4 regions of the Streptomyces brevispora genome follow, and region 1 is predicted to be linked to each of the others. Evidence: riboswitches for the same ligand, from Rfam matches in the RefSeq annotation. Region 1 holds a riboswitch; each other region holds the start of a gene.
What was found. A riboswitch is a leader RNA that binds a small molecule or an ion and turns the genes downstream of it on or off. The one in region 1 is predicted to bind cobalamin.
Positions count from the first base shown of each region.

Region 1 (7,004 bases):
GGTTGACCACGCGTGCCCGGAAGACGCGGTGCGTCTCCTCGCCGAGCGTCCGCGTCTTCACCTGGTCGGGCGTGGCGCTGTCACCGACGTACGCCTCGGGCGACTCACCGGTCAGATGCCGCACCATGGCGACCATGCCGCCGTGGTACTGGAAATAGTCATCGGCGTCGACCAGGTCGTGCTCGCGCGTGTCGACGTTCTTCGCCGCCACCGCGATCCGCCGGAACGCCGTCTCCATGTCCCCGCGCGCCGCCCGCCCCTCGAGGCCGCGTCCGTACGCGTAACCGCCCCAGACCGCGTACACCTCGGCCAGGTCCGCGTCGGACCGCCAGTTCCGCGCGTCGATCAGCGGCAGCAGCCCCGCCCCGTACGCCCCCGGCTTCGAGCCGAAGATGCGTGCCGTGGCCCGGCGCCGGTCACCGTGCTCCGCCGTGTCCTCGTCGGCGTGCGCCCGTACGTAGTTGGCGTCGGCCGGCTCGTCCAGCTCCGCCACCGCCCGCACCGCGTCGTCGATCAGCCCCACCACGTGCGGGAACGCGTCCCGGAAGAAGCCCGAGATCCGGACCGTCACATCGATGCGCGGCCGGCCCAGTTCGTCCACCGGGACCACCTCGAAGCCGGTCACCCGGCGCGACGCGTCGTCCCAGACCGGACGGCAGCCGAGCAGCGCCAGGATCTCCGCGATGTCGTCGCCCTGGGTGCGCATGGCAGAGGTGCCCCACACGGTCAGGCCGACCGACTTCGGGTAGTCGCCCGTGTCGGCGAGGTACCGGGCGATCAGCGAGTCGGCGAGCGACTGGCCGACCTCCCACGACAGCCGGGACGGGATCGCCTTCGGGTCGACGGAGTAGAAGTTGCGGCCGGTCGGCAGCACGTTGACGAGGCCGCGCGTGGGCGAACCCGAGGGTCCGGCCGGTACGAAGCCGCCGTCCAGTGCCAGCAGGATGTGATCGATCTCGTCCGTCGTCCGGGCCAGCCGGGGCACGACCTCCTCGCAGGCGAAGCCCAGCACGGCAACCGCCTCGGGGAGATCGAAGCCCAGCACCTCCCGGGCCAGGCCGGCCACGGCCGTGACGTCCCAGCCGCGCTCCTCCATGCCCTCCGCGAGACGGCGGCACAACTGCTCCAGTAGGTCGATCGCGTCCGCGCCCGTCCGGGCGGGACCGTCGACCAGACCGCTCAGCCCGGCCGGTACCTTCACGGCCGCACCCGGCTCGGCCAGCAGCTCCTTCTCGCTGAGCCCGAAGTGCTCGGCGATCGAGGCCCGCAGCCCCGGCAGCGCGTTCGCCGTGCCGCCCCACACCTGTGAGGCGCGCAGCACCGCCAGCACCAGATTGACCCGTGCCTCGTCGACCGGGCCGCCGCCGAGGATGTGCAGACCGTCCCGGATCTGAACGTCCTTGATCTCGCAGAGATAGCCGTCGATGTGCATGACGAACGAGTCGAACTCGCCGTCGTCGGGCTGCTCGTCGACATGCAGGTCGTGGTGCAGCTCCGCGGCCTTGACCAGCGTCCAGATCTGCGCCCGCACCGAAGGCGCCTTGGTCGGGTCCAGGTCGCTGACCAGAGCGTACTCGTCGAGGAGCTGCTCCAGCTTGGCCAGGTCGCCATAGGTGTCGGCACGCGCCATCGGCGGCACCAGATGGTCCACCACGGTGGCGTGCCCGCGGCGCTTGGCCTGGGTGCCCTCACCCGGGTCGTTGACGATGAACGGGTAGATCAGCGGCAGTTCGCCGAGCACGGCGTCCGGTCCGCAGCCGGCCGACAGACCGAGGCCCTTGCCGGGCAGCCACTCCATCGTGCCGTGCTTGCCCATGTGGACGACGGCGTCCGCGCCGAAGCCTCCCTCCGATGTCGCGGCCTCCAGCCAGCGATACGTCGCCAGGTAGTGGTGGGAGGGCGGCATGTCGGGGTCGTGGTAGATCGCGATCGGGTTCTCGCCGAAGCCGCGCGGCGGCTGGATCAGCACCACCACGTTCCCGAACCGCAGCGACGCCAGGACGATGTCCTCACCGTCCAGGTACAACTGGCCCGGCGGCTCGCCCCAGTGCTCCAGCATCGAATCCCGCATCGCCGGATCGAGCTTCGCGAACCACTCCTGGTAGTCGGCCAGCGGCACCCGCGCGGGGGCTGCCGCGAGCTGCTCCTCGGTCAGCCACTCCACGTCGTGGCCACCGGCGTTGATGAGGCGGTGGATCAGCTCGTCACCGTTGTCCGGGTGCCCCTCGACCCCGTAACCGGCGTCGCGCAGCGCGTCCAGGACGCGGACCGCGGAGGCGGGCGTGTCCAGGCCGACGGCGTTGCCGACGCGGGAGTGCTTGGTGGGGTAGGCGGTGAAGACCAGGGCGAGCTTCTTCTCGGCGTTGGTCTTGTGCTTCAGCGCGGCGTGACGCACGGCGATCCCGGCGACCCGGGCGGCCCGTTCCGGGTCGGCGCGGTACACCGGTACGTCGTCCGGGCCCTGCTCCTTGAAGGAGAACGGGACGGTGATCAGCCGGCCGTCGAACTCGGGGATGGCGACCTGCATCGCGGCGTCCATGGGCGACACGGCGGCGTCCGACGCGTCCCAGGCGGCGCGCGAGGACGTCAGGCACAGCCCCTGGAGCACCGGCACGTTCAGATCGGCGAGCGCGCCGATGTCCCACGCCTCGTCGTCACCCCCGGCCGAGGCGTCCGACGCACGGGTGCCGCCGGCCGCGAGGACCGTGGCGACCAGGGCGTCGGTCCGGCCGAGCAGCTCGTACAGACCGGCGTCCGCACCGCGCAGTGAACCGCAGTACACGGCGAGGGCGTTGGCGCCGCGCGCCTCGACGGCATCGCACAGCACGTCCACGAACGAGGTGTTGCCGGAGAGGTGGTGCGCCCGGTAGAAGAGCACCCCGACGGTCGGGCGGCCCTCGGTGAACTCCCGGTCGCCGTGCACCCCCCACTCGGGCATCTTCTGCGGTTCGGCGAAACCGTGCCCGGTCAGCAGGACGGTGTCGGACAGGAAGCGGGCCAGCTCCACCAGGTTGCCGGGGCCGCCCTCCACCAGATAGCGCAGCGCCTCGGCGACCACGCCGGCCGGTGCGGACGACTCGGCCATCAGCTCCGCGTCCGGGACGGTCTCACCGCCGAGCAGCACGGTCGGGATGCCGGACGCCTTCAGCGCCGCGAGCCCGTCCTCCCAGGCGCGCTTGCCGCCCAGCAGCCGGACCACGGCGACGGAGGACCCCTCGATCAGTGCGGGGAGTTCCTCGCGGACATCGATACGGGTGGGGTTGCCGATCCGGAAGGGCGCGCCCGAGGCACGGGCGGCGAGGAGGTCCGTGTCGGCGGTCGACAACAACAGCACCGTGCTCAGCGGGGCGTTCAGCGGGGCGGTCATGCGCGTGCTCCAGGTGCTCCGGGGGCGATGAAGGGAAGTCCTGCCGGTGCGCCCGACTCGATGAGTCGCCACAGCGCATCGGTGTCCGCGTGTTCTTCGATGAGGTCGCCGAGGCGGTCGAGCTGTTCCTCGCGCAGCTCGGCGAAACAGGTGTCGGGGGCGGGCACGAAGCGGCGGCCGGCGGCCCGTGCGATCTCGGTCAGGAAGCGGCGGCGGAACGCGTCGCTCTCCAGCGAGCCGTGCCAGTGCGTGCCCCACACGGCGCCGGACCGGCAGCCGTCGAGGCGCCGGCCCCGCCCGTCGGTGAGGAAGGGCTCGCCGCCCCGCACGTCGGCGACGCCGTGGTGGATCTCGTACCCCTCGACGGGGGCGCCGAGCGCCTCGCCGACCGGCCGGGCGAGGGTCTTCTCTCGGTCGAACCGGATGCGTACGGGCAGCAGCCCGAGTGCGTCGACGTGCCCGGCGCGCGACTCCACCTCGTCCTCGATGTGTTCGCCGAGGAGCTGGTAGCCGCCGCAGATGCCGAGGACCGGGCGCCTCTCGGCGGCACGCCGCAGCAGCGCGTCGGCGAGCCCGCGCTCGCGCAGCCAGGCCAGCGCCTTCACGGTGCCGCGGGTGCCGGGCACGACGACGAGGTCGGCGTCGGTCAGTTCCTCGGCCCGGTCCACGAACCGCACGATGACGCCCGGCTCGGCGGCCAGCGCGTCGACGTCGGTGAAGTTCGACATCAGGGGAACCGCGCACACGGCGACGCGCAGGACGTCCTCGCCGTGCGGCGGGGCGACGGCCGACTCCCGTACGGTGCCGCGCAGCGAGACCCGCAGCCCGTCCTCCTCGTCGATGCCGAGGCCGTGGGTGAACGGCAGCACCCCGTACGTCGGCCGTCCGGTGAGATCGCGCAGCATGTCCAGGCCGGGTTCGAGCAGTGACACGTCGCCGCGGAACTTGTTGACCAGATAGCCGGCGATCAGCGCCTGGTCCTCGGCGGCGAGCAGGGCCGTCGTACCGAAGAACGAGGCGAAGACGCCGCCGCGGTCGATGTCCCCGACGATCACCACCGGGAAGCGTGCCGCCCGTGCGATGCCCATGTTCACGATGTCCGTGCGCCGCAGATTGATCTCGGCCGGACTGCCCGCACCCTCGCAGATCACGGCGTCATACGTGCCCCGGAGCTGCTCCAGGCAGTCCACGACGGTGGACAGAAGCTGTTCCTGCCTGCCGCCGTGGTAGCCGCGGGCGCTCATCTCGCCGACCGCGCGCCCCATCAGGACGACCTGGCTGGAGCGGTCGCTGCCGGGCTTGAGCAGCACCGGGTTCATCAGCGCGGTCGGCTCCACCCGGGCGGCCTGGGCCTGCATGGCCTGGGCGCGGCCGATCTCGGCGCCCTCCCGGGTGACGAAGGAGTTCAGCGACATGTTCTGCGCCTTGAACGGCGCGACCTTCACGCCCCGGCGCACCAGCCAGCGGCAGATGCCCGCCGTGACGACGCTCTTGCCCGCGTCCGAGGTGGTCCCGGCGACCAGCAGTCCGCCGCTCATGTCGGTCTCCGTCCTGAGGTGCGCGTACCCGGGGCAGGCGACCCCGTGCCGCGCGTCGAGGTGATCCGGCGTGCGGCCGCGCCCGTGCCCAGACGGGCCGCCACGCTCACGCCGAGGGCCAGCGCGCCGACCCGGCGCGACAGCCGTACGGCACGTTCGATGTCCTCGGTCCCCACCGCCCGGCCGGTCTCCCCGTTGAGCACGGGGCGGTGCTCGACCCGGCCGCCGTAGGCGAGGGTGCCGCCGAGCCGTACGCCGAGGGCGCCCGCGAAGGAGGCCTCCACGGGGCCCGCGTTGGGGCTCGGGTGCTTGGCGGCGTCCGCCCGCCAGGCCCGCAGCGCGCCCCGGGGCCGTCCCCCGGCGGCGACGGCGAGCAGGGCCGTCAGCCGGGCGCCGGGCCAGCCCGCGAGGTCGTCGAGGCGGGCCGAGGCCCAGCCGTAGCGCCGGTAGCGGGGCGACTTGTGGCCGACCATGGCATCGAGGGTGTTGGCGGCCCGGAAGCCGACGAGTCCGGGGACCCCGCCCAGCGCACCCCACACCAGGGCGCCGACCACGGCGTCCGAGGTGTTCTCGGCGACGGACTCCACCACGGCGCGGGCGATCTGCGGTCCGTCCAGGGACTGCGGGTCGCGGCCGCACAGACGCGGCAGCCGTTCACGGGCCAGGCCGAGGTCCCCCGCGGCCAGGGCGTCGCCGATGGACCGGGCCTCGCGCCCCAGCGACGTACCGCCGACGACGGACCAGGTGGCGGCGGCGGTCAGGGCCACGGACGCGGCGGGGTGGTGGCGCAGCGCTCGGGCGGCCAGCGCGGCACCCCCGGCGGCGCCTCCGGCGCAGACCAGGGTGTGCAGTGCGCCCCACCCGCGGTGGTCACGCCACAGACGGCGTTCGACGCCTGCCGCGGCCCGCCCGAAGGCGGCGACCGGATGTCCCCGGCGGGGGTCACCGAGCAGCAGATCGCCGATCAGCCCGGCCGTGGCGCCGTACGCGAAGACGCGATCGGCACGCACGGTTCAGCCGGCCGTTGCGCCTCGAAGGACCTTCGTACGGTCAACTGGTGGAAGGGGCGACACAGGAACGGACGCACGGCAGCCGGGCATGGCGATATGTCCTCACTCAGGGTCCGCGCCCTGGTTCGACGTGACCGGCGACGAGAGTCTCCTGGCTCCCGGATCCGCAGTTCCCCCGGTCTTCCAGTCCACTTGGCGTGGACCGTGACGTTCCGGTGGTGGGGGACTGCTCCCCGGTGACAGTGGCGGGACCGCGCCGGATTCGCACCGGCTTCCTCTGCTGTCGCCGTAATGGCTCCGGCAGTCCACCACGCTCCGCGAACGTCAGTCAACCCGCCGTTGACCTGCGAAGGTGCAGTGTGCTGAGACGCACATCGGGCCGGACGCACACGAGGTGCGTCCGGCCCGATGCGGCTGGAGTGCGACGGGAGCCCGTGGGGGCCCGGAGGCTGTCAGGCGACGATCAGATAGATGCCGTAGGCCACCGCTGCCGCGCACAGTCCGAAGCAGACGTACGCGCCGGCGCGGGCCAGCATCAGCGACCCGCCGCCCCGGCCGCCCTGCGCGGCCGGTTCCGGCTGCCTGGAGAGGCCGACGATGCCCAGGGTGAAGAGAGTCACCAGGGCGACGGTGGCGACGAGCGAGACACCGAAGACGGTGCCGAGTGCTGCCCAGTCGATGTTCATGGGGATGTGTCCTTCCCGGACGCTCTCATACCGTGGCGGGTCGTGCCGGGTCGGCAACGGGTCCGGCGGGGGCCGGGATGGTGGTCTTGAGGTCCTGCTGGGCCGCGGTGGGCGGCGGGCTGACGGCCGCGATGGCGGTGGTCACGACGCCCGCGGGTTCGGCGTCCCCGGTGACCGGGGTGCCGTCGGGTGCGACATCGTCCTTGCCCACGGGCTTGCGGCGCGACAGGACCCAGATCGCTCCGGAGCCCGAGACCAGCAGCGCGGCGACGAGCACGACGCCCCAGGTGCCCTGCTTGGTGAGGAGCTCCGCCCCGGCACCGACCAGACCGGCGGCCGGCAGGGTCAGACCCCAGGCGACGAACATCCGGGTGGCGGTGGACCAGCGGACCACACCGCCCCG
Region 1 is NZ_VIWW01000001.1:712,774-719,777, reverse strand. Features, by position in the region: gene cobN (cobaltochelatase subunit CobN) at 1-3,343, opposite strand, end outside; gene FHX80_RS03390 (cobyric acid synthase) at 3,364-4,905, opposite strand; gene FHX80_RS03385 (cobalamin biosynthesis protein) at 4,902-5,915, opposite strand; cobalamin riboswitch at 6,060-6,193, opposite strand; gene FHX80_RS03380 (hypothetical protein) at 6,368-6,601, opposite strand; gene FHX80_RS03375 (inorganic phosphate transporter) at 6,627-7,004, opposite strand, start outside.

Region 2 (7,004 bases), 3.6 Mb from region 1:
CTTCACCTTCCTGCCGCGGCTGTGGTCGGTCTCGCACAAGCACGGCTACGTCACCACCTCGGACTTCGTCCGCGGCCGGTTCGGCTCCAAGGGGCTCTCCCTCGCCGTCGCCGTCACCGGCATCCTCGCCACCATGCCGTACATCGCGCTGCAGCTCGTCGGCATCCAGGCGGTGCTGGACGTGATGGGCGTAGGCGGCGGCGAGAACACCCACTGGTTCGTCAAGGACCTGCCGCTGCTGATCGCGTTCGCGGTACTCGCCGCGTACACGTACTCCTCCGGGCTGCGCGCACCCGCGCTGATCGCGTTCGTCAAGGACGGGCTGATCTACCTGGTCATCGCCGTGGCGATCATCTACATCCCGATCAAGCTCGGCGGCTTCGACAACATCTTCGCCGCCGCGCAGGAGAAGTTCGCGGGCCCGCCGGGAGGCAAGCCGACCGGCGCGCTCGCGCCCGGGGTGAACGGCCAGTGGGGCTACGCCACGCTGGCCCTGGGGTCGGCGCTCGCGCTCTTCATGTATCCGCACTCGATCACGGCGACGCTCTCCAGCCGCAGCCGCGACGTGATCCGCCGCAACACCACGATCCTGCCGCTGTACTCGCTGATGCTGGGCCTGCTCGCGCTGCTCGGCTTCATGGCGATCGCCGCCGGGGTCAAGGTGGACAACTTTCAGCTGGCGATCCCTCAGCTCTTCGAGAACATGTTCCCCGACTGGTTCGCGGGGGTGGCGTTCGCCGCCATCGGCATCGGCGCGCTGGTGCCCGCGGCGATCATGTCGATCGCCGCGGCGAACCTGTTCACCCGGAACATCTACAAGGACTTCCTGAAGCCCGACGCGACGGCCGCCCAGGAGACCAGGGTCTCCAAGCTGGTGTCGCTGCTGGTGAAGGTCGGCGCGCTCGCCTTCGTCCTCACCATGGACAAGACGGTCGCGATCAACTTCCAGCTGCTCGGCGGGATCTGGATCCTCCAGACGATGCCGGCCCTGGTCGGCGGCCTGTTCACCCGGTGGTTCCACCGCTGGGCGCTGCTCGCGGGCTGGGCGGTCGGCATGGTCTACGGCACGGCCGCCGCATACGGGGTGGCCGGCCCGACCCAGGCGCACTTCGGCGGGTCGTCCAAGGAGATCCCGGGCATCGGCGAGATCGGCTACATCGGCCTGACGGCGTTCGTGCTGAACGTCGTGGTCACCCTCGTCCTCACCCTCGTCCTGAACGCCGTGAAGGCGCCTGCCGGGACCGACGAGACATCCCCCGGCGACTACACCGCGGACGCGGACGACCTGGCCGCCCCCGGTGTGAAGAAGGAGCTCCCGCCGGTAACGGCCGGGGCGCCGGGCGGGCACTGACGGCAGCGGCACGGGCCGCCGCACCCCACGCACAGGGGCGCGGCGGCCCGTTCGCGCGCCGGGCGGAAAACCCTTGCGGACGGCGCCCGCGGATACGGCAGACTTCCGCGTATGGACATCACCATCAGGCCGATCGAGCCCGCCGAGCACACCGCCCTCGGCGAGATCACCGCCGAGGCCTATCTCGGGGACGGGCTGCTGGACTTCGGCGCCGACGATCCGTACCTGGTTCAGCTGCGGGACGTCGCCCGGCGGGCCGCCGAGGCCGAGGTACTCGTCGCGGCGGATGCGCGGGGCCGGGTCCTGGGCGGCGTGACCTACGCCCCGCCGGGGAACCGGTGGGCCGACATCGCGGCCGCGGACGAGGCCGAGTTCCGGATGCTCGCGGTCTCCCGCGAGGCCCGTGGGGCCGGGGCGGGCGAGGCGCTCGTCCGGGCCTGTATCGACCGCGCACAGGGCACCTCGGGGGTCACGGGGATCGTCCTGTCGACGCAGCCGAGCATGCACGGAGCCCATAGGATCTACGGGCGCCTCGGCTTCGTACGGACCCCCGAGAGGGACTGGTACCCCATCGACGGGGTGTCGTTGCTGACATATCGCCTGGACCTCCCGCCGGCGTCATGACGTCGCACTGACGCGTCGCGCAACACAACATGTGGGGGCTGCCGCATCCGGCTGCCCCCACATGTATGCTCGTGCTCGCTGTCGACGCAGGGAAATCCGGTGCGAATCCGGAACTGTCCCGCAACGGTGTGTTCGGTGTGCTTTTGCGCATCCGTGAGTCCGAGGACCTGCCGACAGCGCATCCGGCTCGACCGAACCGGATGCCCAGACGTCCGGGCCTCGTGGATGGGCCGGTGGACGCCGCACGGAGTGCTGCCCTGCCCAGGGTCCGGCTCCGCCCGGCTGCCCCCGTTCCCCCGCCGGCCCAGAGCCGAGCGAGGGAGAGCACCACGTGACCATCGCGCCAGCCGATCCGGTTTCAGCGGCCGAGTCCGAAGCCGCCGAGTCGGAAGCCGCCGAGTCCGGAGCAGTCGAGTCCGGAGCAGTCGAGTCCGGGGCGGTCGAGTCCGGAGCCGACCCGTCCGCGACACCCGCGAAGGACGGACCGGGAACCGCGTTGCTGCGGACCCTCACCGACCTCACCGCGGATCTGCCCGACACCGACCCCGGCCGCGTCGCCGCCGCCGCGCTGCGCGGCCGCAACGCCCGGTCGGACGAGGCCGAGCTGCGCTCGCTGGCCACCGAGGCCGCCGCGGGCCTGATCTCCGAGGACCCCGCCTACTCCCGGCTCGCCGCCCGCCTCCTCACCCGCTCCATCGCGGACGAGGCCGCCGGGCAGGGCGCGACGTCCTTCTCCGCATCGGTCGCCGTCAGTCACCGCGAGGGCCTGATCGCGGACCGCACCGCCGAGTTCGTGACGCTCCACGCGGCCGCTCTCGACGCTCTGGTGGGGCAGGCCCTCGCCGACGGCGCCGACGACCGCTTCGGCTACTTCGGTCTGCGCACCCTGTACAGCCGCTATCTGCTGCGCCACCCGCTCACCCGCCAGGTCGTCGAGACCCCGCAGCACTTCATGCTGCGGGTCGCCGCCGGGCTCGCCGAGGACAACTCCGAGCGCGCCCTGGACGAGGTCGCCGCGCTGTACCGGCTGATGAGCCGGCTGGACTACCTCCCCTCATCCCCCACCCTCTTCAACTCCGGCACCCGGCACCCGCAGATGTCCTCCTGCTATCTGCTGGACTCGCCGCTGGACGAGCTGGACTCGATCTACGACCGCTACCACCAGGTGGCGCGGCTCTCCAAGCACGCGGGCGGCATCGGCCTCTCGTACTCCCGTGTCCGCGCCCGCGGTTCGCTGATCCGCGGCACCAACGGGCACTCCAACGGCATCGTGCCGTTCCTGAAGACGCTCGACGCCTCCGTCGCCGCGGTGAACCAGGGCGGCCGCCGCAAAGGCGCCGCGGCCGTCTACCTGGAGACGTGGCACGCGGACATCGAGGAGTTCCTGGAGCTGCGCGACAACACGGGCGAGGACCAGCGGCGCACGCACAACCTCAACCTGGCGCACTGGATCCCGGACGAGTTCATGCGCCGGGTCGACGCGGACGGCACCTGGTCGCTGTTCTCCCCGGCCGACGTGCCCGAGCTGGTCGACCTGTGGGGCGACGCGTTCGACGCCGCGTACCGGGCGGCCGAGGCCAAGGGCCTGGCCCGCAAGACGATGCCGGCCCGTGAGCTGTACGGCCGGATGATGCGGACGCTCGCGCAGACCGGCCAGGGCTGGATGACGTTCAAGGACGCCTCCAACCGGACCGCGAACCAGACCGCCGAGCCGGGCCGCGTCGTGCACTCCTCGAACCTGTGCACGGAGATCCTGGAGGTCACCGACGACGGCGAGACGGCCGTCTGCAACCTGGGTTCGGTCAACCTCGGCGCGTTCGTCGCCGACGGCACGATCGACTGGGAGCGTCTGGACGCCACCGTCCGTACCGCCGTGACCTTCCTCGACCGGGTCGTCGACATCAACTTCTACCCGACCGAGCAGGCCGGCCGGTCCAACGCCCGCTGGCGGCCGGTGGGCCTGGGCGCGATGGGTCTCCAGGACGTCTTCTTCCGGCTGCGGCTGCCGTTCGACTCCCCCGAGGCGCGCACCCTCTCCACGAAGATCTCCGAGCGGATCATGCTCGCCGCGTACGAGGCGTCCTGCGACCTGGCCGAGCGGTCCGGCCCGCTGCCCGCCTGGTCCGAGACGCGTGCCGCCCGCGGTGTGCTGCACCCGGACCACTACGACACCGAGCTGAACTGGCCGGAGCGCTGGGACGCCCTGCGCGCCCGGGTCGCGACGACCGGCATGCGCAACTCGCTGCTGCTCGCCATCGCGCCGACGGCGACGATCGCCTCGATCGCGGGCGTGTACGAGTGCATCGAGCCGCAGGTCTCCAACCTCTTCAAGCGCGAGACGCTCAGCGGTGAGTTCCTCCAGGTCAACGCCTACCTCGTCGACGAGCTGAAGAAGCTCGGCGTGTGGGACGCGCGGACCCGTGAGGCGCTGCGCGAGGCCAGCGGCTCGGTGCAGGGCTTCGCCTGGATCCCGGAGGAGGTGCGGGCGCTGTACCGCACGGCGTGGGAGATCCCGCAGCGCGGACTGATCGACATGGCGGCGGCCCGTACGCCGTTCCTCGACCAGAGCCAGTCGCTGAACCTGTTCCTGGAGACGCCGACGATCGGCAAGCTCTCCTCGATGTACGCGTACGCCTGGAAGCAGGGGCTGAAGACGACGTACTACCTGCGCTCGCGCCCGGCGACCCGGATCGCCCGTGCGGCATCCGGCCAGGCCGCCGCCCCCATTCCCGTACAGCAGGCCGCCGCGCCCGACGCGGACGCGATCGCCTGCTCCCTCGAAAACCCCGAGTCCTGCGAGGCCTGCCAGTAATGAGCACATCCGAGAACAAGAACCTGCTGGACCCGGGCTTCGAGCTGACCCTGCGACCCATGCGCTACCCGGACTTCTACGAGCGCTACCGGGACGCGATCAAGAACACCTGGACGGTGGAGGAGGTGGACCTCCACTCCGACGTCTCCGACCTCGCCAAGCTGTCGCCGGGCGAGCAGCACATGATCGGCCGGCTGGTGGCGTTCTTCGCGACCGGTGACTCGATCGTCTCCAACAACCTCGTGCTGACGCTGTACAAGCACATCAACTCCCCCGAGGCGCGGCTGTACCTGTCGCGGCAGCTCTTCGAGGAGGCCGTGCACGTCCAGTTCTATCTGACGCTGCTCGACACCTATCTGCCCGATCCGGACGACCGGGCGGCCGCGTTCGACGCGGTCGAGGAGATTCCCTCGATCCGTGAGAAGGCGCAGTTCTGCTTCAAGTGGATGGATTCGGTCGAGAAGATCGACCGGCTGGAGACGAAGGCCGACCGCCGCCGTTTCCTGCTGAACCTGATCTGCTTCGCGGCGTGCATCGAGGGGCTGTTCTTCTACGGCGCGTTCGCGTACGTCTACTGGTTCCGCTCGCGCGGCCTGCTGCACGGCCTCGCCACCGGGACGAACTGGGTCTTCCGTGACGAGACCATGCACATGAGCTTCGCGTTCGAGGTCGTGGACACCGTCCGCAAGGAGGAGCCGGAGCTCTTCGACGACGCCCTCCAGGAGCAGGTCACCGACATGCTCAAGGAGGCCGTCGAGGCGGAGCTCCAGTTCGGCCGCGACCTGTGCGGCGAGGGGCTGCCGGGCATGAACACCGAGTCCATGCGCGAGTACCTGGAGTGCGTCGCCGACCAGCGTCTCGCCCGGCTGGGCTTCCCCGCGGTGTACGGATCGCAGAACCCGTTCTCGTTCATGGAGCTCCAGGGCGTCCAGGAGCTGACGAACTTCTTCGAGCGCCGCCCGTCGGCGTACCAGGTGGCGGTCGAGGGCACGGTCGGCTTCGACGACGACTTCTAGAACCCTCCGGTTTCCTCGCCCAGCTCCTCAGGTACGGACGCCGTGCGGCCCTCACCGGCCGCGCGGCGTCCGCCGTCCGCGGCGGTTCACCATCAGCCCCCGCCCCGCGCGCCTTCGCCCGGAGCTGGCGGCACAGCACCTCCTGGAGACATCGGATGAAACGACGGACACGATCGCAGGACGGTCCGGCTTCGGGAACGCCGTCGCGCCGCGCCGCCGGCTCGTACGTTCTTCGGGCATCAAGCCGCATGCGTATCGGAGGGCCTTCCACAGCCCCTCCGCAATGACCGAAGTCGCCCGCCCCAGGCGGAGTTGACCTCCGATCATTCGTCCAACCGTTTCCCTCACCTGTCCATGGACCGGACCCCGGCGAGGGGGCCAGGGTCTGACGGATGGACATCCGGACAGCAAGACGAAGGACCATCGGGGCCGTGGTGGCCGCGCTCGCCGCCACTCTGCTGCCCTGGCAGAGCGCCGCGGCCGTGGACGGATCCGCCCGAGGTGCTGCCCTCGCTGCGGCAGTGGCAGCCCGGCGAGGGGGAGTTCACCCTCACCGACCGGGCCAGGATCGTGCTCGACGGGGCGCGGGAGCAGCGCACCGCCGCCGACGCGCGGAGGTTCGCGGCCGAGCTGAACGGGCACCCCTCGGTGTCGCGGGGCCTGTCCGCCGCCCGGGCCGGGGACATCGTGCTGCGCCAGGACCCGGCCCTGAAGGGGTCGTTGGGCGCGGAGGGCTACCGCCTCGATGTCGGCGACCGGGTCACGGTCACCGCCGCGACCTCCACGGGCGTGTTCTACGGTTCGCGCACCGTGCTCCAGCTGCTGAACGACGACGACGGCCGCGCCGCGCGGGGTTCGGCGACCGACGTGCCCGCGTACCGGGAGCGCGGGGTCGGGGTCTGCGCCTGTTACATCAACGTCTCGCTCCCCTGGTTCGAGCGGGCCGCGGACGGCGCCGCGGTGCAGACGACGGGCGGGACGCCCCTGACGGCGAAGTCCGCCTGACCCGCACGTGTGGGGCTCGCCGGTGCGGCGGGCCCCACACGTGTGCCGGATGTCAGATACCGCAGTTCGGCGCCGACCAGAAGTGGCTCGGGCCCTGGTTCACGTGGATGTGGTCGCCGTGGTCCGGGTAGCCCGGGCCGAGGATCCCGTTGAACCCGTGGTTGCGGGCCTGCTGGGCGATGGTGCACAGCGGGAG
Region 2 is NZ_VIWW01000001.1:4,360,556-4,367,559, reverse strand. Features, by position in the region: gene mctP (monocarboxylate uptake permease MctP) at 1-1,351, shown strand, start outside; gene FHX80_RS20405 (GNAT family N-acetyltransferase) at 1,463-1,975, shown strand; adenosylcobalamin-variant (AdoCbl-variant) riboswitch at 2,054-2,152, shown strand; gene FHX80_RS20400 (ribonucleoside-diphosphate reductase subunit alpha) at 2,307-4,787, shown strand; gene FHX80_RS20395 (ribonucleotide-diphosphate reductase subunit beta) at 4,787-5,803, shown strand; partial or broken gene FHX80_RS35810 (AraC family transcriptional regulator) at 5,928-6,119, shown strand; gene FHX80_RS20385 (glycoside hydrolase family 20 zincin-like fold domain-containing protein) at 6,305-6,808, shown strand; gene FHX80_RS20380 (D-Ala-D-Ala carboxypeptidase family metallohydrolase) at 6,861-7,004, opposite strand, start outside.
Region 2: another riboswitch for cobalamin. It lies ahead of FHX80_RS20400 (ribonucleoside-diphosphate reductase subunit alpha); the one in region 1 lies ahead of FHX80_RS03385 (cobalamin biosynthesis protein).

Region 3 (7,004 bases), on a different contig from region 1:
CGAGGGTGACCGTGCCGGCGTGTGGGGCGAGGACTCCGGCCAGTATCCGCAGCAGGGTCGACTTGCCCGAGCCGTTCGGGCCGATCAGCCCGACGGTGGCACCGGGCGGCGGAGTCAGCGACACCCCGTCCAGAATGAGGCGGCCGCCCGCCTCCCGGCTGACCCGGTCGGCCCGCAGCCCGTCGCGGGCGGGCGGGGTCATGCGGACCGCCGGGTGCGGTAGAGGACGAGGACGAAGGCGGGCACCCCGATCAGGGCGGTGACGACGCCCACCGGAACCTCCTGCGGATCGAGGACGGTTCGCGCGAGGGTGTCGACCCACACCAGGAACACGGCCCCGGCCAGCGCGGTGACAGGCAGCAGTCTGCGATGTCCGGAACCGGTGAGCGCACGGGCCGCGTGCGGCAGCACCAGGCCGACGAAGCCGATGGCGCCGGCCGAGCTGACGAGTGCGGCGGTCAGCAGCGCGGTCGTGCAGAGCAGCACGATCCGGGTGCGCCCGACGTGGACACCGAGGGTTGCGGCGGCGTCCTGGCCGAAGGCGAAGGCGTCGAGCGTACGGGCATGGCCGAGGCAGATCGTCAGCGTCACGGCGAGCACGGCGGAGCAGATCCACACATCGGTCCAGCCGACGCCGCCGAGCGAGCCCAGCAGCCAGAACAGCACCCCGCGGGTCTGCTCGGCGTCGGCGGCGGTCATCACGACGAAGGAGGTGAGTGCGGAGAAGAGCTGCATGGCCGCGACCCCGGACAGGACCACCCGGTCGGTGCTGCCGCCGAGGGTGTGGCTGAGCAGCAGGACCAGCGCGAAGGAGCACAGCGCCCCGATGAACGCGCCGGCCGACAGGGACACCGCTCCCCCGCCGACCCCGAGGACGACGACCACGACCGCGCCGGTCGACGCCCCGGAGGAGACGCCGAGGACGAACGGGTCGGCGAGCGGGTTGCGCAGGAGCGACTGCATGACGGTGCCGCAGACCGCCAGCCCGGCGCCGCAGACGGCGGCGAGCAGGGTCCTGGGCATGCGCAGGTTCCAGATGATGCCGTCCCGGATCGGGCTGAGCGGCGACTCCCCGAGCCCGAGGTGGGAGGCGACCGTGGACCGGACGTCGCCGACGGAGATCCGGGCCGGACCGATGGTGACGGCCACCGCGACGGACAGGACGAGCAGCAGGAGCCCGCCGGCCCACAGGAATCCGCTGCGGACACCCCGGATGCCCGGACGCCCGGGCTCACCGGCCGCGGGGAGCGTGCGCTCGCCCACCTCCGCGGCCTGTCCGGTGTCCGTCACCCCGCGAGCCCGAACGTACGCAGCCCGGCCGCCACGCGCTCCACACCCTCGACCGTACGGATCGACGGGTTCATGGCCTGGCCGCTGAGCAGCACATAGCGCTTGTGCCGTACGGCGTCCATGTTCTTCGTGGCGGGGTTGGACTCCAGGAACGCGATCTTCCGCACCGCGCTCTCGGCGGTCTCCGACTTGCGGGTCAGGTCGCCGATGACCAGTACATCCGGGTTGCGGTCGGCGACGGTCTCCCAGTTGATCTGCGGCCATTCCTCATGGGTGTCGTCGAAGACGTTCTTCGCACCGAGCTCACGGGTGATGACACCGGGCGCTCCGCAACAGCCCGCCAGATAAGGGGACTCGGAGTTGGCGAACCAGTACATCAAGGTGGCGCCGGAGGCGTCGATGCCGCCGGTCGCCTTCCGCACCCGGGCACGCAGGTCCGCCACGAGCTTCTCGCCCCGCTCCGGAACACCGAACACCTTGGCCAGGTCGCGTACTTCGGCGTAGACACTGTCCATGGTCAGCGCTCCGGTGCGGACCCCGTCGCCGTCCTTGCTGTTGTCCTTGGCGGTGCAGTCGGCGGGCGAGACGTAGGTGGGGACGCCCAGTTCCTCGAACTGCTCGCGGGGGGCCACGCCGCCCTTGGCGAGCGTCGACTCGAAGGACGCGCTGACGAAGTCGGGCTCCTGGTCGAGGACCTTCTCGGACGAGGGACGGTTCTCGGAGATCCTCGGGACGCCGGCGTTGGCCTTCTCCAGGCCCTTCATCACCGGGTCGGTCCAGGTGGCCGTGGCCGCCAGCCGGTCGGCGAGGCCGAGCGAGAGCAGAATCTCGGTGGACCCCTGGTCGACCGGGACGGCACGGCGCGGAGCGGCGTCCACGGTGACGGTGCGTCCGCAGTTCTCCAGGGTCACGGGATAGCCGTCGGCCCCCGTGGACCTGGCCGCGGAACTGTCCTTGGCACCGCCGCAGGCGGTCAGCAGAACGATTCCGGCTGTGAGCAGGGCGGCGGAGCGGGCGTGGCCGGCTATGGGCGGCACGAAGTACCTCGGCGTCTCTGGGCCCATGCGCGGGGCCCGCTGTACGGAGTTCCGCGGCCCGGTGCCGGACCGCGGGTGCCAGCAGGTCTTCGGACTCGGGTTCGTACGGTCGGGACGCCTTCCCGGGAACCCTGTGGGTCTCCCAGTGGCCGTGTGCCCCGCCCGTCCCCCTCACCGCTGCGCGTCAGTTCCGGATTCGCACCGGATTCCCTGACTCCACCATGGAGTTCGACTGGCCCAGGCACGCTACCACGAGCCTCTGCGCAGCTCAGCGGCGGTGCGGCCGGTGGAATCGGGCCCGGCCTCGGCCCGTACCACCACCGGCCCGGTCGCTACGGACGCAGAAGCGCGACCACGGCGTTGTGTCCGCCGAATCCGAAGGAGTGGCTGACGGCACGCCGGACGGGCAGCACCAGGGGCTGCTTGGTGACGCACTCGATGTCGAACCCGGGCGCGGGCGCGTCCAGGTTGGCGACCGGCGGGATGATTCCGCGCTGGAGTGTGAGGATCGTCAGCCCCGCCTCGATCGCTCCGGCCGCGCCCATGCAGTGACCCAGCACCCCCTTGGGCGCGGTGACGGGCGGCCGGTGCGGGAAGACCCGGCCGATGAGGGCGGCTTCGGCCGCGTCGTTGCGCGGTGTGGCCGTGCCGTGCGCGTTGATGTGCTCGACGTCCGCGGCCTGCCAGCCCGCGGCGCGCAGCGCGGCCTCGACGGCGGCCTGGGCGAGTCGGCCGTCGGGGTGCGGGCTGGTGGGGTGGTGGGCGTCGGTGGTGGCGCCGGTGCCCGCGAGCAGCGCGCGCGGCTCGGCACCCCGGGCCTCGGCGTCGGCCGCGCGTTCCAGCACCATGACGGCGGCGCCCTCTCCCATGACGAGCCCCGCCCGGTCGGCCGCGAAGGGCCGGCTGAGCCGGGACAGGTCCCGGTCCGCGCGGGCGGCCGCGCCGGATCTGGCGAATCCGGTCATGGCGATCGGGAAGAGGGTCGATTCGGTGGCTCCCGCGATCGCCAGATCGCACTGCCCGGTGACGAGCAGGTCCCGGGCCACGGACAGTGCGGTGATCCCGGACGAACAGGCGGTGCAGGGTGCCAGGCTGGGGCCCGTCGCTCCCATCTCGATCGCGATCTCGGCCGCGGGCATGTTCGGGATGGTGAGCAGGATCCCGGACGGCGAGGTCGCCTCGGGCCCGCGCCGTTCCAGCACCAGTGCCTGATCGGTGAGACCGGCGGAGCCGCCGCTGCTGGTGCCGACGACGACCGCGACCCGGCCGCCGTCCCAGCCGCCCGGGTCGAGTCCCGCGTCGGCCACCGCCTCCCGCGCGGCGAGTACGGCGAATTTGGTGTACCTGCCCATGCGGAAGGCCGTACGGCGGCCGATCGAGGCGTCCAGGTCGATACCGTCGACGGTGCAGGCGAAGTCGATCGCGCACCCTGCGAGCGCGGGGACGGTGCGGGCCGGGCTGACCCCGGCGCACACCCCGTCCCAGGTGGACTCGGTGTCGTTGCCGACCGGGGTGATCATTCCCAGGCCGGTGACGGCGATGGCCGGCATCTTCATCGGGCGGTGCCCACCGGCGCCTCGCTGCCGGCCGACGCCCGGAGGAACTCCGTGAGCCCGGCGAGGCTGGTGTCCCGGTGCAGTGTGCCCGGGTCCAGCTCGACGCCGACGGCCTCCCTCATGACGACGGCGAACTCGGCGACTGCCAGGGAGTCCATGTCCAGGCTCTCCATCGTGGATTCCGGGAGAATCTCGGCCACGGGCACCCTGAAGGTACGGCTGAGTACCTCGGTGATCGTGGGGTGAATCGCGCTCATGGTCTTCCTCTCCATCATGCCCGTCCGGCGGGGATGTCCGGGCGGCGCCTCTCACCACCCCGACGCCGAAGTAACTGAGCAGCGTCCGTCCAGTTACGCCTTGCAGCGAACCGATTCGCCTCCGTGGGTCCGCGGCCCCGTGCACCAACGCGACAACACGGCCGCCGTACCCCAGAAGGCCAGGAGTACGGCACCGCGGCAGAGTCCCTGTGCCGCGTCGGCCACGGCGCGGGCCCGACGGTGCGGCCGGCTCCGGCTCGGCCCTCATCGATCACCCCCGACCGTTACCCGGCGCCCGCCCGTGTGCCAGGAGGCACCCGGGTCGTCGTACGCCTCGGCGTAGCGGGCTCCCGCGATGGGCCAGTCGGCGAGCACTTCCTCCGGCAGCGCGAAGGAGTCGGCGAGGTCCGGAAGGTGGGCCGCGACGGCGGCGACGAGTTGCTCGATGGTCTCCGTCAGGCCCTCGACCTGGTCGGCCGTGAGGTGACCGGCGACGAGCAGGTCCCCGCTGTTGCGTTCGACCCAGCGCAGCGCGAACAGCCGGGCCAGATCGGTCAGCCGCTCGCGGGCAGGCCCCTCGGGCAGGCCCTCGACCGCGTCCGCGTAGGCGTCGGCCGCCTGCCGGCAGGCATGGGCCTCGACTCCTCGCAGCGCGGGCCCTGATCCCGCGTTCCACCGCTTCAGCGGGCCGCCGTGCGGGGCCCGTGCCATGCGGGCGCGGGAGCGGCCGAACTGGATCCGCTCCACCTGGGCCAGGAGCCGGCCGAGGTACCGCAGATCGTCCAGGCCGCCGGCCGGCGCGCCCGCGTCCGCGGTGCCCCCCGCGTCCATCGCCTCAGGCATCGCGGAGATGACCATCTCGGCCGCCGCCTTGGCGTGGATGGCCATGTTGTCGCCCTCGGCGGTGATGGCACCCTCCACCCCGGTGACGAGTTCGGCCATTCCGTTGTTCTCCAGCAGGCCCTGGGCGCCGCACCGTTCCCGGCATTCGACGATCACGGACCGGGCCTGCCAGGTGATCCACCCCTTGGCGATGTCGACCAGCCGCCCGGCCGCCTCGCGCTCCGGCGCCGGCCGGTGCGCCGCCGCCTCCCAGCGGTCGAGGGCCCGTCGGTGCAGGAGGCTCATGGCGAAGACGGTGGCCATGGCCCCGGCGAGGGGGCCGTGATGGCTGCGGTGGGCGATCACCGCCAACGGCGGCAACGCGCGGCCCCCGGAGACATACCGGTGGCCGGAGTAGCGGACCGCGATGGCGAGGGTGGCCCGGGCCGAGCCGACCGCGCTCGCGCTCATGCAGATGCGGCCCGCGGTGACGCGGCCGATGGAAGCGAGGAACCGGCGTCTGTGGCCGGCGGTGCCGCTGCGGAACACCCCGTCGTCGCCGACCCGCCCCTGCTCCCCGCCGAGCAGCGCCTCGCGCCCCACGAATACCTGGTCGAAGGAGGTCAGACAGTGGTCCACGGGGCTGCCCATCCGTGCCGGAAGCCTGCGGATCCGTACCCCGGGCAGGGCCCGGAACGAGTCGGTGAGCGGCACCAGCAGCAGGAAGACGCCGTGGTCTGCTTCCCCGACGATCAGCCGGGCGGCGACGAGGCCCGTCTTGGGGCCGCCGGCCCGGCTGGTGTTGGGCATGAACTTCTGCGCGCCCAGGTGCGGCGTGTGCAGTACGAATCCGTCCCGGGCAGGGTCGTAGGTGGCCGTCGTCTCGACCGCGGCGGCGTCGTTGCCGTGCGCCACCTCCGTACAGAGGAAGGTCCCGATGCGTCGCATCGCCAGGAAGTCCGACAGATCTCGGAGCCGGTCGGCGTCGTGGTCCAGCAAGCTGCCGAGGAAGAGGTTGTAGTGGATTCCCGCGACGGTGGCGAGTGACGGATCCACCGGGGCGAGCCATTCGTGAAGTGCGGCCAGGGCGCGCGGGTCGGCTGCCAGCCTGGCGCCGCTGTCCAGCGCGTTGTTGAGCGTGCGCAGCCGCGCGTGGGCGAGTGCGAGCCTCTCGTCGGGGGTGGGACCTGGCAGGGGGGCCGCCGGCCTGCGAAACGGTTCGGTGGCGATGATGCGCTGCCAGAAGCCGTGCTCCCGGCGGGCGTCCGTGCCGAGGAGCACCGCGGTGAGCCGGTCCGCGACCCGTTCCGTGCCGGTTCCGGTCACAACGGGGCTGTCGATCATTGTGGTCATACGAAAGGAACGATCAGGAATCAGCCAGGACACCCGAAAACAGCAGTCGCGGCTATTCCTTTCCTGTTCAGCGGGGTTCGGCCCGCTGGAAGGCCAGGGCGACATTGTGGCCGCCGAATCCGAAGGAGTGGCTGAGGGCCCGCTCGACGCGCTGGCGGCGGGGCTCCTTGGTCACGCAGTCGAGGCCGGACTCCGCCGGTGGCGCGTCGAGGTTGGCGATCGGCGGGACGAGACCGTGCTCCAGGGTCAGTACGGTGGCCACCGCCTCGATCGCACCGGCCGCCGCGAGGGTGTGCCCGATGACGCCCTTCGGCGCGGTCACCGAGGGCCGGTGCGGGAAGAGCCGGGCGATCAGCGCGGACTCCATGGCGTCGTTCAGCGGGGTGGAGGTGCCATGCGCGTTGATGTGGTCCACGTCGCGGGCGGCCCAGCCCGCCCGGTCCAGTGCCGCCTCGACCGCCCGCTGAGCGCCTCGGCCGGCCGGGTCGGGTGCGGTGGGGTGGTGCGCGTCCGTGGCGGCGCCCGCACCGGCCAGTACAGCCCGCGCCCGCCCGCCGCGGGCCCTGACGTCCCCGGCCCGCTCCAGTACGAGTACGGCGGCGCCCTCGCCCAGCACGAACCCGTCGCGGTCCGCGGCGAACGGCCTCGACGCGGCCGCCGGATCACCGGTGCGCACCGAGAGCGCCCCC
Region 3 is NZ_VIWW01000002.1:326,230-333,233, reverse strand. Features, by position in the region: gene FHX80_RS30955 (ABC transporter ATP-binding protein) at 1-202, opposite strand, end outside; gene FHX80_RS30950 (FecCD family ABC transporter permease) at 199-1,290, opposite strand; gene FHX80_RS30945 (ABC transporter substrate-binding protein) at 1,287-2,354, opposite strand; cobalamin riboswitch at 2,391-2,579, opposite strand; gene FHX80_RS30940 (beta-ketoacyl-[acyl-carrier-protein] synthase family protein) at 2,660-3,883, opposite strand; gene FHX80_RS30935 (acyl carrier protein) at 3,880-4,140, opposite strand; gene FHX80_RS30930 (acyl-CoA dehydrogenase family protein) at 4,405-6,315, opposite strand; gene FHX80_RS30925 (beta-ketoacyl-[acyl-carrier-protein] synthase family protein) at 6,383-7,004, opposite strand, start outside.
Region 3: another riboswitch for cobalamin. It lies ahead of FHX80_RS30945 (ABC transporter substrate-binding protein); the one in region 1 lies ahead of FHX80_RS03385 (cobalamin biosynthesis protein).

Region 4 (7,004 bases), on a different contig from region 1:
GGCCATGCCGGACGTTCGGGAGCGGCTGTTCGCCGCCGCGGAGCGGGTGCTGGCCCGTGAGGGCCCGGGCGCCCTGACCAGCAGGGCGATCACCGGCGAGGCGGGTTGCGCCAAGGGGGTGCTGCACGCCCATTTCGCCGGCCTGGACGAGTTCGTCGCCGATCTGGTGCTGGACCGGTTCGCGCACACCGCACGGGAGGCCGAGGCGCTCCCCGGACGGGCGGGCGAGGGCACGGTGGCCGGGAATCTCGGCGCCGTCACGCTCGCGCTACTGGCCTCCGGCGGTCCGACCATCGCGGGCCTGGCCATGACTCGCCCCGCCACTTCCCTGCGGGTACGCCGGGCGCTGGAGGCAGGGGCACCGGGATTCTCGTCGATCCAGGAGTCGATCACCCGATATCTGGACGCCGAACAGCGCCTCGGCCGCCTGGCGGCGGACACCGACACGGCGGCGGTCGCGCTCGCCTTGGTGGGAACCGCCCATCACCTCTTGATGACGGGCTGGTCCGGCGCCCCGGACCCCGGGGAGCAGGTTCAGAGGCTGATCGCCATGCTCGCGGGGGCTGCCGGGTCAGTCCCCGACAGCGCCTCGGCGAACTCCGCAACGGAGTAGCCGCCGGTACGCCCGCCGCGGTCCTGCTTCCCGTTCGCGGGATGTCAGGACGTGGCGCGAACGAAGCAGCGCGAAGCGGTCACAGCACTAACCGTTGGCAGTACCCGTGGGGGCCGCTTCACCGATCCCGACCGGTTGGTCCTTGATCGGCCGGGTGTGCGCCTTGGCCAGGCATGCGGGCATCGCCCGCAGAGCACTGTGGTCTCCGGCCCGGTACGCGCTCGGCGTCATCCCCACGAGCTCGGTGAACCTCGTACTGAATGAGCCGAGGGAGGTACAGCCGACCGTCATACACGCGTCGGTCACACTCGTGCCCGAGCGCAACAGCGCCATCGCCCGCTCAACCCGCCGGGTCATGAGGTAGCTGTACGGCGTCTCACCGTAGGCCGCCCGGAACGCCCGGGAGAAGTGCCCCGGCGACATCAGCGCACGGCGAGCCATCGCTGTCACGTCGAGCGGCTTCGCGTACTCGCGGTCGACCAGGTCCCGGGCCCTTCGCAGGTGCGCGAGATTGGCAAGGTACTGGTCGTCCATGGGACGAGGGTACCTGCGCTCCGGTTCCCGCCCGCGCCCGACTCTCTCCGCCCTGTCACTCTCTTCAGCCGACAGCGACCGGTCTCCTCGACGAAGTCGCGCACGATCCTCGCATTGCGGATCCCGACCCGGCGATCGTTCGCGTGGCGCGGGCGTATCAGCAGTGCCGCCAGGTCGGTGGCCTTCGTCTCGCCCAGCTCGGCCCAGGCGAGGGCTGTTGCCCGGCCTGCTCCGACCGGGCTCGGTAGCACCAGGCCCGCATCGGTCACCGCCAGGCTCCCCAGCTCGACCCGGCCCTTTTCGGCGTCAAGCGTGCCGCGCAGCCGCTCCAACAGCGGTATCCACCCCTCAGCGCACTGACCCATCGCACACCGCTGATCCCCTGCACCGGACCTCGCCCGCCCCCCTAGCACCGGGTTCGATTCACGACTCGTCCAAGCCGCGACACAACGGTTGATCCGGCATATACATTGCATAATGCAGCACCGAGAGCTCACGACACCCACCACGAAGGAGTCACCCGTGGCTTTGACCCGTGAAGAGCGCGAGCAGTTTCTGGCGGAGCCGCACGTCGCGGCGCTGGCCGTGAACGTGGCGGAGCGGGACCGTTCGCCGCTGACGGTCCCCATCTGGTACCAGTACCGGCCGGGCGGCGACATCTGGATCATGACGGGGCCCAACTCCCGCAAGGGGAAGTCGATTGCCGAGGCGGGCCGGTTCTGCTTGATGGTCGACCGTGTCTCACCGACCGTCCGATACGTATCGGTCGAGGGCCCCGTCATCTCGACAGTCCCGGCCACACGCGAACGGCTGGTCGAGATGTCGTCGCGCTACCTCTCCGCCGAGAAGGTCGACGGATATGTCGACTTCGCCTTGAAGGAGCACGGCGAACAGGTGATCATCCACATGCGGCCGCAGCGCTGGCTCAGTTCGGACCTCGGCGAGTTCTGAGGCGGGCGCGGGACTCCGGGATGTCCGTCGCCGTGATCATGAAGGGCCTCCGGGAGCCGCGCCGAGCTGTCGCATCTGCGCGAGGACGTCGACGACCCCCCAGGTCTCCGCGATCCTGTCGCCCTCGAAGCGGAAGATGAAGATCTCGTTGTAGGTGACGGATCTTCCGGTTGGCGGAAGGCCCAGGTACTCGCCCAGGTGGGTCCCGGTGACCGTGTTCCTGGAGACGAGCCTGTCCCCCTCGGCGATCATGTCCTCGACCTCGATGTGAAGGTCGGGGAAGGCCCTGCAGAGCGTCACGAACACCTCCTTCAGCGCTTCTGCCCCCGTCGCTTGGACCTGCAAGGGTGTGCGGATCAGTACGTCCGGATCGAACAACTCGTCGATCGTCCTCTGGATGCGCTCCGCGTCGCCGCCATTGACGGCCTCATGCAGACGGCTGAGCGACGCTCTGTTGTTGGCTGACCGGGCTGTGGACATGTGGCTTCACCTCGGGGCGACGCGAACGTTCGGGTGGTTGCCGCTGGTCGCGGCGGGGACGTGACGGCCGGCGTACGGCGTCGTGTCCGGGGGCAGGTCACTTCTGCGCGACGGCCTCGATTCCGAGGCTGATCGACACCTTCTCCCCGATCACGCCGCCGACGCCGTCCATCGGGAAGCGGATGCCGAAGTCACGCCGGTTGATCTGCGCGGTTGCGGAGAAGTCGGCCCGCCGACCGCCAGAGGGGCCGGGGCCGAACCCGTTCGGCTCGACGGCCAGCGGCACCTGCCGGGTGACTCCGCGGAACGTCAGCTCACCGTCGACGACCCAGCCGTCGCCGGTCCGGCGGATGCCCGTGGAGCGGTAGCTCATCGTCGGGTGTTCGCCGACGTCGAAGTGGTCGGCGGAGCGCAGGTGGCTGTCACGCCGCTCATTGCCGGTGTCGAGGGACGTGACGTCGATCATCGCGGCGACCGACGAGCCCCGGGGGTCCTCGCTCGTGACGATCGTGACGTCAAAGCCGGTGAACCGTTCACGCACCGTGCTGACCCTGAACTGCCGGAGGGTGAAGGCGAGTACGGAGTGCGCCGGGTCCGCCTTCCAGGTGCCGGCCACATAGCCGGGGATCGTGGCGGTCGCGGGGGCGGAACTCATGACTTCCTCCATGGTGGTGATGCCGCTGCCGGGCGGTGCGGGCGGGGACACCTCGGTGGCCGGCCCATGGACGGGCCCTGCGACGCGACCGTCACGGGCCGCCCCGGGCACGACCGCCTGTATGACCCTCCTGCCAAGGCGACGAACGCGCACCCGCCCAGGGGACAGTCCGGGTCGGAAATCTTCGAGCCGCCTGGTCAGGAACCGCCGCTCGGGGGTCGAGGTGGCCAGTTCGAGCGCCCTGCGGTAGGCGCCCCGGGCCTCGGCGTCCCGGCCGAGACGCCGCAAGAACTCGCCGCGGGTCGAGTGGAGGCAGAGGTAGCCGGAACACGCGACGCCATCTCGATCGCTTCGTCGAGGTCGGCCGCCTCGATCAGACAGAAGCCGCCGAGCACTTCCTTGGTGTCCGCGAACGGGCCGTCGGTCATCAGCGTCCGGCCACCGGCCACACGCACGCTCGTCGCCGTCTCAGCGGACTGCAACTGCCCTGCGCCGACACACCTCGGGTCGTCGGCCAGCGCCAGGTACTCGGCGTACGCCGCCTCACGTTCCACCTCCGACAGCGTCTCCTCGTGGCCGGGCTCGGTGTAGATCAGCAGGGCGTACTGCATCGCCGCCTCTGGAGTCAGCGGGCTCTCACCCTCACAACGAACGAGCAGCGGCGCAGGGGACACCGACGCGGTCGCCGGTTCCGGTCGAGCAGGGGCAGCGGCCCGCACGTCCCCTTGGCCTGGGCGCGCAGGCGATCGTAGATCCTGATCGTGTCCGGGTTCCACCACTTCCGCGTCGCGCGGGGTCAGCCGGCCGGTTCGTCCGGCACGGGGTGCTCAGGATGGTGATGGCCTGAGTGCGGAGCACCCCGTCGGCCGGTGCCGGCCTCGTCCGTGTCGGGAATCTCCGGGTCCGGCTGCTCGTCGGCGGCCGACTGCATCGAGCCGCCGACCACGTCCCAGGGGTCCTCGTCGGCGGTGGCCTGCTGATCGGGCAGGTCCCTCGGAATCGGGGCCCCGCTGTCCGCGGCGTCTTCCGGGTGAAGGTCGTTCACGGTGTTCTCGCTTCCTCCCGCAGGGGGTGTGCCCGATGCAGGTGTTCGGGTGAACCTGTTCCAGGTGGGGCAGTACACAGGTGGGGCAATACATTCGTCCCACAGGAGCGCGGAGCACGCTCACCGAGAACGACCTGGACGGCCTCGGAGCCGGCGCCGACGGACGTAGCTCGGCGCGAACGATGTGCGGCCCGGTGCCGCCACCTCCCCGAGGCCCTCCGGGCCGCGGTCACGGTGGGGTTGCCCCACCCCGGTCCAGGGGTCTGTCCGAGTACCCAGGCCGGCGCCACGTGATCCGCTGTCCGGGAACACTGCTCGTTGTCGGCGCGGCCCCGACCGACGGTACTGCTCCGCCTCACCGGATGCGGAGTCGACGGACGCGTCTCGCGGTCGGCCCGCGAGGGATGAGGCGCTTGCGGCGGCCTGTCCCCGATTCTCATTTCACGTTCCGGAATGTGAACAGCGGTGCCCGGGCGGTGGGCAACCGTCTAACCTGGCCCGTGCAGCTGGTTCGCCCTGTCCGCCAGACAGACGCGTCGTAAGAGGGAACCCGGTGGAATTCCGGGACTGCCCCGCAGCGGTGAGTGGGAACGACCGCCGTCATACGCACTGGATCCGGTTGGATCTGGGAAGCGACGGCCAGTAGGTGTCCGCCTCGGCGGACCTGCCCGCGAGTCCGAAGACCTGCCCGTTGCCCGCACACGACCCCTCGTGTGCGGATATCCCGGTGACCTCGTGGGCGGGTCGGCGTACATACCAGACGGAAGACCGCGCCGATGGCGTGCGTGAGATCCGTCCGGTTCGTCATCCCTTCGCGTCCGTGTCCCGTCCCCGGGATGTTCAGGAGTCATCTCGCGAAGGAGATTTCCGTGACAGCGAAGCCCGCAGCCGCGGCAGCACGAGCCACCGTGTACGGCTACCCCCGCCAGGGCCCGAACCGGGAACTGAAGAAGGCCATCGAGGGATACTGGAAGGGACGCGTCACCGCCGACTCCCTCCGGGAAACGGCGGCAGGTCTGCGCCGGTCCAGTTGGAGGCGGCTGGCGGACGCCGGGGTTCACGAGGTGCCCACCGGCGACTTCTCGTACTACGACCACGTCCTGGACACCAGCGTCATGGTCGGCGCGGTCCCCCGACGCCACCGCGCGGCTGTCGATGCCGACGCACTCGACGGCTACTTCGCGATGGCCCGCGGCACCCAGGACGTGGCGCCGCTGGAGATGACCAAGTGGTTCGACACCAACTACCACTACCTCGTCCCCGAACTCGGTCCGGACACCGTATTCACCGCCGATTCCGCCAAGCAGGTCACCGAGCTGAAGGAAGCCCTCGCGCTCGGGCACACCTCCCGGCCAGTTCTCGTCGGCCCCGTGACCTATCTCCTGCTGGCCAAGCCCGCCCCCGGAGTGCCGGCCGACTTCGAACCGCTCACCCTGCTGGACCGGCTGCTGCCGGTCTACGGAAAGGTGCTCGCCGATCTGCGTGCCGCAGGCGCGGAGTGGGTGCAGCTCGACGAGCCCGCGTTGGTCCAGGACCGTTCCGCGGCCGAGCTGAACGCGGCGGCCCGGACCTACCGTGAACTCGGCGGCCTCACCGACCGGCCCAAGCTGCTCGTCGCCTCCTACTTCGACCGGTTCGGCGATGCCCTGCCCGTCCTGGCCAAGGCCCCGGTGGAGGGTCTGGCACTGGACTTCACCGGCGCGGCCGCCGCGAACCTCGAAAACCTCGCCACCGCGGGCGGGCTGCCCGGCAAACGGCTCGTCGCGGGCGTCGTCAACGGCCGCAACATCTGGATCAACGACTACGAGAAGTCGCTGGCCACCCTCGCGACCCTCCTGGGCCTCGCGGACACCGTCGACGTAGCCGCGTCCTGCTCGCTGCTGCACGTCCCCCTCGACACGGCGCCCGAGAGGGACATCGACCCCCAGATCCTGCGCTGGCTGGCCTTCGCCGAGCAGAAGACCGCCGAGGTCGTCACGCTGGCCAAGGGGCTGGCCCTGGGCACCGGCGCCGTCGCCGCCGAGATCGCCGCGAACCGCGCAGTCCTCGCCTCCCGCAGGAACTCCCCGATCACCCGCGACCCCTCCGTACGGGCCAGGACCGCGGCCGTCACCGACGCCGACGGCCGTCGCTCCCGGCCGTACACCGAGCGTGCCGCAGCCCAACGCGCCCACCTCGGGCTGCCGTTGCTGCCGACGACCACCATCGGTTCGTTCCCGCAGACCGCCGAACTGCGCACGGCCCGCGCCGACCTGCGCACGGGCCGGATCGACACGGCCGGCTACGAAGAGCGGATCAGGGACGAGATCGGCGAGGTCATCTCCTTCCAGGAGAAGACCGGCATCGACGTCCTGGTGCACGGTGAGCCCGAGCGCAACGACATGGTGCAGTACTTCGCGGAGCAGCTCACCGGCTACCTCGCCACCCGGCACGGCTGGGTCCAGTCCTACGGCACCCGCTACGTCCGTCCGCCGGTGCTGGCCGGCGACATCTCCCGCCCCGAAGCGATGACGGTGCGCTGGACCTCGTACGCCCAGTCGCTCACCGGTCGCCCGGTCAAGGGCATGCTGACCGGGCCCGTCACCATGCTGGCCTGGTCCTTCGTCCGTGATGACCAGCCGCTCGGCGACACCGCCCGGCAGGTCGCCCTCGCTCTGCGGGACGAGGTGGACGACCTGGAGGCCGCCGGCACATCGGTCATCCAGGTCGACGAACCCGCGCTGCGC
Region 4 is NZ_VIWW01000003.1:73,333-80,336, reverse strand. Features, by position in the region: gene FHX80_RS33425 (TetR family transcriptional regulator) at 1-613, shown strand, start outside; gene FHX80_RS33420 (helix-turn-helix transcriptional regulator) at 701-1,147, opposite strand; gene FHX80_RS33415 (pyridoxamine 5'-phosphate oxidase family protein) at 1,670-2,098, shown strand; gene FHX80_RS33410 (ester cyclase) at 2,135-2,578, opposite strand; gene FHX80_RS33405 (YceI family protein) at 2,676-3,233, opposite strand; gene FHX80_RS33400 (YciI family protein) at 3,431-3,844, opposite strand; gene FHX80_RS33395 (hypothetical protein) at 4,030-4,278, opposite strand; cobalamin riboswitch at 4,769-4,984, shown strand; gene metE (5-methyltetrahydropteroyltriglutamate--homocysteine S-methyltransferase) at 5,148-7,004, shown strand, end outside.
Region 4: another riboswitch for cobalamin. It lies ahead of metE (5-methyltetrahydropteroyltriglutamate--homocysteine S-methyltransferase); the one in region 1 lies ahead of FHX80_RS03385 (cobalamin biosynthesis protein).